Paraneptunicella aestuarii: one gene and its partner. The protein of the gene in region 2 interacts with the protein of the main gene of each other region in a pairwise test. Links are inferred from orthologs where the notes say so. Each region holds a gene or a part of one and is shown on either strand. Other genes may lie near its edges.

Region 1 (3,328 bases), 210 kb from region 2 along the record:
AAATTGAAACGGGCTTGAAAGCTGCTGCTGAGGCATTAAAAAGCGGCGGACGTTTGGCGGTGATCAGTTTCCACTCTTTAGAGGATCGTATTGTTAAACGTTTTATGCGGGAACAAAGCCAAGGCATGAAAGTCCCTCATGGAATGCCTATTTTAGAATCTGAAATTGCCGCATCAAGAGTTTTGAAAACCATTGGCAAGGCGATTAAACCTTCCGCTAAAGAAATCGAGGACAATATTCGGGCTCGGAGCTCGGTGTTGCGGGTGGCAGAAAAGTTATGACACCCAAGACTCAAACCAACTTTAATTTAGTTGGTATTATCGCCTCAGATTTGACTCGCCACCCCGTGCGAGTTTTGTTGTTTTTGATGGTTGTAGCAAGTGCGATCTCCGTAATTCTTGGTACACACCATAATCGTCAGCTCTCAATCGCCAAGGAAACCTTGATGGCGGAGCGCGATTTGCTGGATGTGGAATGGCGTAATCTGGTTCTGGAGCAAAGTGCTCTGACTGAACACAACCGCATTGAATCCCGCGTTGAAAAGCAGCTTGGCATGTATCGCCCAGCACCCGATGAAGAAGTTGTGGTGAGGGTGAAGTAATGTCTAATCGAGCAGCTAACAGAATGGCAAAACCGTTGAAGCAAGCTAAAGGCACGCAAACGCCACGTTTGGTTCAGTGGCGCTTTTTGACTGTTCTGGCGGCAGTGAGTCTGGTTTTCACTGGCTTGGCGGTTCGAGCTGCCTATATCCAGGTGGTTGAGCCCGACATGTTAATCAAGCAGGGCGATAACCGGACTATCCGAACTCGCGAGCGTTTGGTACACCGAGGCTTGATTCTGGATCGTAACGGTCAGGAATTGGCGGTGAGTGTGCCTGTAAAAGCCATTTGGGCAGATCCCAAAATCATTCATGAAAATAATGCGCTAGCGGATACTCGCCGTTGGGAAGCGTTGGCAGAAGTGCTCGGTCAGTCTCTGGAAGAGCTGACGGCTCAAGTTGAAGATCCAAAACGTCGTTTCGTTTATGTTCAACGTCAGGTTTCACCTGCCATGGCGAACTATGTTAAGCAGCTGAAAATTCCCGGATTGCATTTAAGAAATGAGTCTCGCCGTTATTACCCTACCGGGGAAGTATCTGCACATTTGATCGGATTTACCGATGTAGATGATCGCGGCATTGAAGGTATTGAGCGTGTTTACGACGAGCATTTGAGCGGTACACCAGACAAGCGCCGTATTCGTCGTGATGCGAAAGGTCGACAGGTGGAACTGTTGTCGCAAGAGAAAGGCAAGGAACCGCTTGATATCCAGTTAACTATTGACCAGCGCATTCAGGCACTCGCTTATCGAGAGCTGAAGCAGGCTGTACAATATCTTAAGGCTACCTCTGGTTCCGCCGTTGTTGCAGACGTACATACCGGAGAGTTGCTGGCGCTGGTCAATAGCCCTTCTTTTAATCCTAATAATCGTCATAACGTGTCGGCACATCGCATTCGTAACCGAGCCATTACCGACACCTTTGAGCCGGGCTCATCGGTAAAACCGTTAGCGGTTATTGGCGCTTTGGAATTCGGCAGTGCCAACGAGCAAACCATCATTGATACTAATCCCGGCTGGATGCGAGTGGGGGGCAGTATCGTTCAGGATTCTCACAACTACGGCAAAGTCGATCTCATCGAAATTATCAAGAAGTCCAGCAATATGGGAACGTCTAAACTGGCGCTCTCTATTCCTAAAGAGCACTTTATCGATTTGTATCACAGCATGGGGTTGGTCGGTGACACTGGCACTAACATGCTGGGCGAAAGCTCAGGTATTTTCCATGATCGCCATCGTTGGTCTGACTTTGAATTAGCCACTTTGTCTTTTGGTTATGGCTTGTCGGTGACGACATTGCAGTTGGCGCGTATGTACTCGGTTCTGGGGAACGGTGGTTACAAGTTGCCGCTATCTATTGTGAAATCATCCGGGCACAAAGTGGAAAAAGAGCGTGTGTTATCCGCTAACACTGCGCAAGCCATTGTTGAGATGATGGAACACGTGGTTTTACCGGGTGGAACCGGCACCAAAGCGAAAGTGCCTGGGTATCGTGTAGCCGGTAAAACCGGAACCAGCCGTAAAGCGGTTGCGGGTGGATATGGGGAAGAATACGTCAATATCTTTGCGGGCTTGGCACCAGTATCTGACCCACAGTTGGCTGTGGTGATCATGATTAATGAGCCTAGTGGTGATTTGTATTATTCCGGTGATACCGCCGCTCCTGTCTTTTCTCGCGTCATGTCAGGGGCATTGCAAATGTTGAATGTACCGCCAGATGGTCGAGATGTATCGTCTATTGCCTCGCATAACAAGGAAACCTATGAAAGCCAGGAATTTAGGGGAGGAAAGCATGACTCCTAAATGGCAAACAAGGGATTTAAAAACCCTATTACAACCTTTCGGTATTGAAGCGCCTTCTATCGACATTGTCGATTTGGCCATTGATAGCCGTGAAGTGGGTATTCACAAAGCCTTTGTGGCAGTAAACGGCCATCGTCAGGATGGGCGTGAGTTTATTCCTCAAGCGGTTAGCCTTGGGGCAAAAGTGATCATTGCTGAAACAGAAGATGAATCAGAGCATGGCGATACTGAAATGCGTGAGCACAGTATCATTATTAAGTTCTATGATTTGTTCCATCGTTTGTCAGAGCTCTCAGAAGCCTTTTATGGTGAGCCTTCACAGAGCATGAAGACCATTGCTGTTACTGGAACCAATGGTAAAACCTCGACTGCGCATTTTGCCGCTCAGCTTGGTCAGTTGCTGCATAAGAAAGCGGCTCTCATCGGCACGTTAGGTGCTGGCTTTTTGGGTGATTTGCAAGAAACCATTAATACCACGCCCGTTGCCGTGACCATGCATCGCATTTTGGCGGAATTGAGCGCGGAAGGTGCGGACGTCGTCGCCTTTGAGGCCTCATCACACGCGATGGTGCAAAGCCGTATCAAGCATTTGCATACCGACGTGGCTATTTTCACCAATTTAAGTCGTGATCACCTTGATTATCACGGTGATATGGAAGAGTACGCAAAAGCCAAACGTATGTTGTTAAAGCAGCCAGGCTTGAAACATATGATTTTGAATGCCGGTGATGCTGAGCATAAAAACTGGTTAGCCATGATGCCGGAAGGCGTAACACCTGTCTTCTTTGGCGTAGAAATAGCAACGCCTGAGCAAGGCTTGTTCTGTATCGCCAGAGAGGTTCGGTATTCCAATCGCGGAATTAGTTTCATATTGCATACCTCATGGGGTGAGGTGCCGGTAACTACTTCATTATTGGGTGAATTCAAT
Region 2 (3,640 bases):
CAATTTGCTCCAGTTTTTGATTCAATTGATGTAGTTGAGAAGGAATTTCCCGGCATCCAATAAAGCAGATTTTGGGTTTGGTGAAGTAGCCGAAATCATCCAGTTTCAAATCAAACTGATTCATTAACAGTGTATCAGTTGCACTTTGCATTTCTTGCAGTTGATTCTCAGAGGTTTTGCCGTTGAAGCACAGAGTAATGTGGTAATTGGCGGTTGCCACCTTTCCATCCATATTGGGCAGGGCTTTATTACACCACTGAGCAATATCCAGCTTGAGTTTGGGGGCTAAATCGAGAGCGAAGAAGGTTCTCATATGTCACTACAACTTTCTTGTGGATATAAGGCTAGCTTAGTACGTATCGCAGAGGATAGGAACGTAAGAAGTCTCAATCGCTGGAAAAGTGAACATTCCATGGACAGGGTTTCATGTCTCCTAAACTGAAAAAGACAATAGATTCGGTGCGAGTTAGAATACGGAGGTTATTTTGGATATGGATTCAGGATTCTGGTGACAAAAAAGCAAACCACAACACAATCTAAAGCGAAAACTGCCCCTAAAGGAAAAGCTGATCATTCTTCCCCGGTAAAGCCTGCTCGTGGTGTTAAAGCCGGCTTTAAACAATGGATGAAAAAAGAGCTTTGGAAAGTGGCTCTAATGCTATTGCTGGTTATTGTGGCTTATGGCTTCTACCTGAATGTGCAAATTCAACAGAGTTTTTCGGGTAACAAGTGGCAGGTTCCTGCGCAAATCTATGCTCGTCCATTAGTGTTTCAACGCGGCGAAGCGATGTCTGTGAAAGAGGTTCAGCAAGAGCTCGAATTGCTGGGTTACCGAAAAGTGACTAAACCCACTGGTGCGGGTGAATACAGCTACTGGAACGGGCGCTTTAATATTGCTCGCCGAGCCTTTGATTTTTCCGATCACTCTGAAGCAAGGCAATTTCTTGATATTCATATCCGAAACGAAAAAGTTGCTGGAATTATGGATATGGAATCTGGCGAAGTGCTTACTCAGGCGAAATTAGAGCCCTGGTTAGCGACGCGCTTTATTAGCGGTAGCCGTGAAGATCGCATGCTGATTAACCTGCAAGATACTCCTGCCGGATTGATTCAGGCGTTATTGCTCACCGAAGATAAAGACTTTTATCACCATTATGGAATTGCTCCGCTGTCCATTGCTCGTGCGCTGGTTGCTAATTTAACAGCAGGGCGCACCGTACAAGGTGGCAGTACGCTAACCCAGCAGTTAGTCAAGAATCTGTATCTTAGCCGGGAAAAATCCTTATGGCGTAAGCTTAAGGAAGCCTATATGTCTGTCTTGCTGGACTGGCAATATAGCAAGGACGATATATTGGAAGCTTATTTAAATGAAGTATTTCTGGGGCAAAACGGGCAGCAAGCCGTGCATGGATTCGGCTTGGCGAGTTTATATTATTTCGATCGTCCCATTCAGGAATTGGGGCTAGCGGAACTTAGCACGCTGGTTGCCATTATCAAAGGGCCGTCCCGTTATAACCCAAGGCGTTATCCCGCCCGAGTCACCCAGCGTCGAGATCTGATCCTGAGATTGTTGTATGAGAATGAGCACATTAGTTCGGAAGAATATGAACATTATGTGCAGCGTCCTTTAGGTGTTGTCTCCAAATCACAACTGGCACGACAAGTTCACCCTGCTTACATGGATAAGGTCAAGCGGGAACTAAGGCAGGTTTTGCCTGATCCTGATGCTCGTCAATCTGGTATTCGAGTGTTTACTGCTTTGGATCCGCATACGCAACGTAATGCCGAGAAAACGGCACAATCGGCTCTGCCCGCAGTTGAAAAGCAACGTAAGTTACAAGATCTGGAAATGGCGATGGTCGTGACGGATTTTGATACTGGAGAGCTTCGGGCATTGGTGGGCAGTCGAGATGTTGACTATAAAGGGTTTAATCGTGCTTTGGATGCTCGCCGTCCCATTGGTTCTCTTGTTAAACCTGCTATCTACCTGACCGCTCTGGAACAACCTTTTGATTATCATCTGGCTACCATGCTGAAGGATGAACCCGTTAAGCTGAAAAGCAGTTACGGTAAATACTGGCAACCGCAAAATGCTGATAAAACGTTCAGGGGAAAAGTCACATTGCTGGACGCCTTGTCTGGCTCTTTGAATGTGCCAACTGTGCATCTTGGTATGGCGTTGGGAACCGATAATATTGCCTCAACAATGACTCGTTTGGGTGTGCAGGAGAATATTCCTACTTATCCTGCTATGACCTTGGGTGCTGTGGACTTGTCGCCATTACAAGTGAATCAGATGTACCAGACCATTGCTAATGAGGGGCGTTTTATCCCACTGCATGCGATCACCGCAATTAGTAGTAATGAAGGTCGGTTATTGTGGTCGTTTAATGCGCCTGAGTATATTGCGGTTGAACCAGAAGCCGCCTATTTGGTGAATTATGCCTTGCATAAGGTGACTCAAACCGGAACCGCTAAATCCCTTAAAAATGCTTTCCCGGGAGTGAATTTAGCCGGTAAGACGGGAACCACGGATGATTATCGAGATAGCTGGTTTAGCGGATTTGATCACGACTTTCTGGCGACTATCTGGATTGGTAAAGATGATAATGAAACCACGCATTTAACCGGAGCTAGCGGAGCCTTGGCGCTTTACACTCAATTCCAAAGCTTGCAGCAACCGAGGTCACTGGCACAACGTTTTCCATCTGAATTAGGTATTGCTCATTTCAATCCCGATACTGGTTCAGTGGTGCCAAGAGGTTGTAAGGGCAGTTTGTCTTTACCGGCAGTGTTGAATGCGTTACCACAACCGGGAAGTTGTGATATCACACCACCAGAACCAGTTCCTCAAGAAGAGAAAAGCTTCTGGGAGCGACTCTTTGGTGATTAGGGGGAACCGATCTCGATGAATTTTGATGTTGCGGCAAAGTTCGACTCTTATCCCGATGATGTTCGTCCCAAGTTGGAGTATTTACGACAGTTGATTTTCAGTGTTGCTCAGGAAATTGGTGCTGATGAGGTTGAAGAATCGTTGAAGTGGGGTGAGCCCAGTTATCAAGTTAAAGGCGGTAGTGCCGTTCGATTTGATTGGAAGGCGAAATCTCCAGATCAATATGCCTTGTACTTTAATTGCCAATCAAGTCTGGTGGAGACTTTCAGGGAAATTTACGGAGAACAGTTTCAATTTCAGGGCAACCGGGCTTTAGTTCTGGGTATCAACGACACAGTTCTTGAACTGCCTTTAAAGCATTGTCTGAAATTGGCAATGACGTACCACAAAATCAAGCATCTGCCTTTGTTAGGGGCGTAACTGAGGAATAAGAGAAACAATGTAAGCAAGTGCTTACATCATCAAGGAACCATCCCAATCTGCGGGAACCGGTTCACTGCGCATTTTATGGCATTGTGCCAGATGATGACGAATGACCTTGTCATTCATATCCATAACCTGAGCTTCACGAAAATATTTCAACGCTAAATCCCAATGTTGCACTTTACGCGCTTTTAATCCTTCTTCAATGAGTGGTGCCGTTGAAAGCTTTCTTGCTTTGTCTTCTTCTGGTAAATGCGCCAGAATTTCATAAATCTCGACCGGATTACGCTTGCCTTTCACTCGCACCCAATCCAGTAATCTATG

What was found.
Region 1: the proteins of mrcB (region 2) and KIH87_RS15520 interact in binary tests that used the Escherichia coli proteins (3 or more experiments, as listed by UniProt). The link is inferred for Paraneptunicella aestuarii from one-to-one orthologs.

The regions. Positions count from the first base shown.
Region 1 is NZ_CP074570.1:4,028,549-4,031,876, reverse strand. Bases 1-3,000 are described here. They hold KIH87_RS15520 (peptidoglycan D,D-transpeptidase FtsI family protein), read left to right. Parts: upstream 1-600; coding sequence 601-2,400; downstream 2,401-3,000. Other genes in these bases: KIH87_RS15515 (UDP-N-acetylmuramoyl-L-alanyl-D-glutamate--2,6-diaminopimelate ligase), read left to right, coding at 2,390-3,000; ftsL (cell division protein FtsL), read left to right, coding at 278-601; rsmH (16S rRNA (cytosine(1402)-N(4))-methyltransferase RsmH), read left to right, coding at 1-281. Also shown: more of KIH87_RS15515, read left to right, coding at 3,001-3,328. UniProt on the Escherichia coli protein: Essential cell division protein that catalyzes cross-linking of the peptidoglycan cell wall at the division septum. Required for localization of FtsN.
Region 2 is NZ_CP074570.1:4,235,304-4,238,943, reverse strand. What follows is about bases 278-3,259. They hold mrcB (penicillin-binding protein 1B), read left to right. Parts: upstream 278-625; coding sequence 626-2,893; downstream 2,894-3,259. Other genes in these bases: KIH87_RS16470 (DUF1801 domain-containing protein), read left to right, coding at 2,909-3,259; thpR (RNA 2',3'-cyclic phosphodiesterase), read right to left, coding at 278-313. Also shown: more of thpR, read right to left, coding at 1-277; more of KIH87_RS16470, read left to right, coding at 3,260-3,313; KIH87_RS16465 (adenylate/guanylate cyclase domain-containing protein), read right to left, coding at 3,347-3,640. UniProt on the Escherichia coli protein: Cell wall formation. Synthesis of cross-linked peptidoglycan from the lipid intermediates.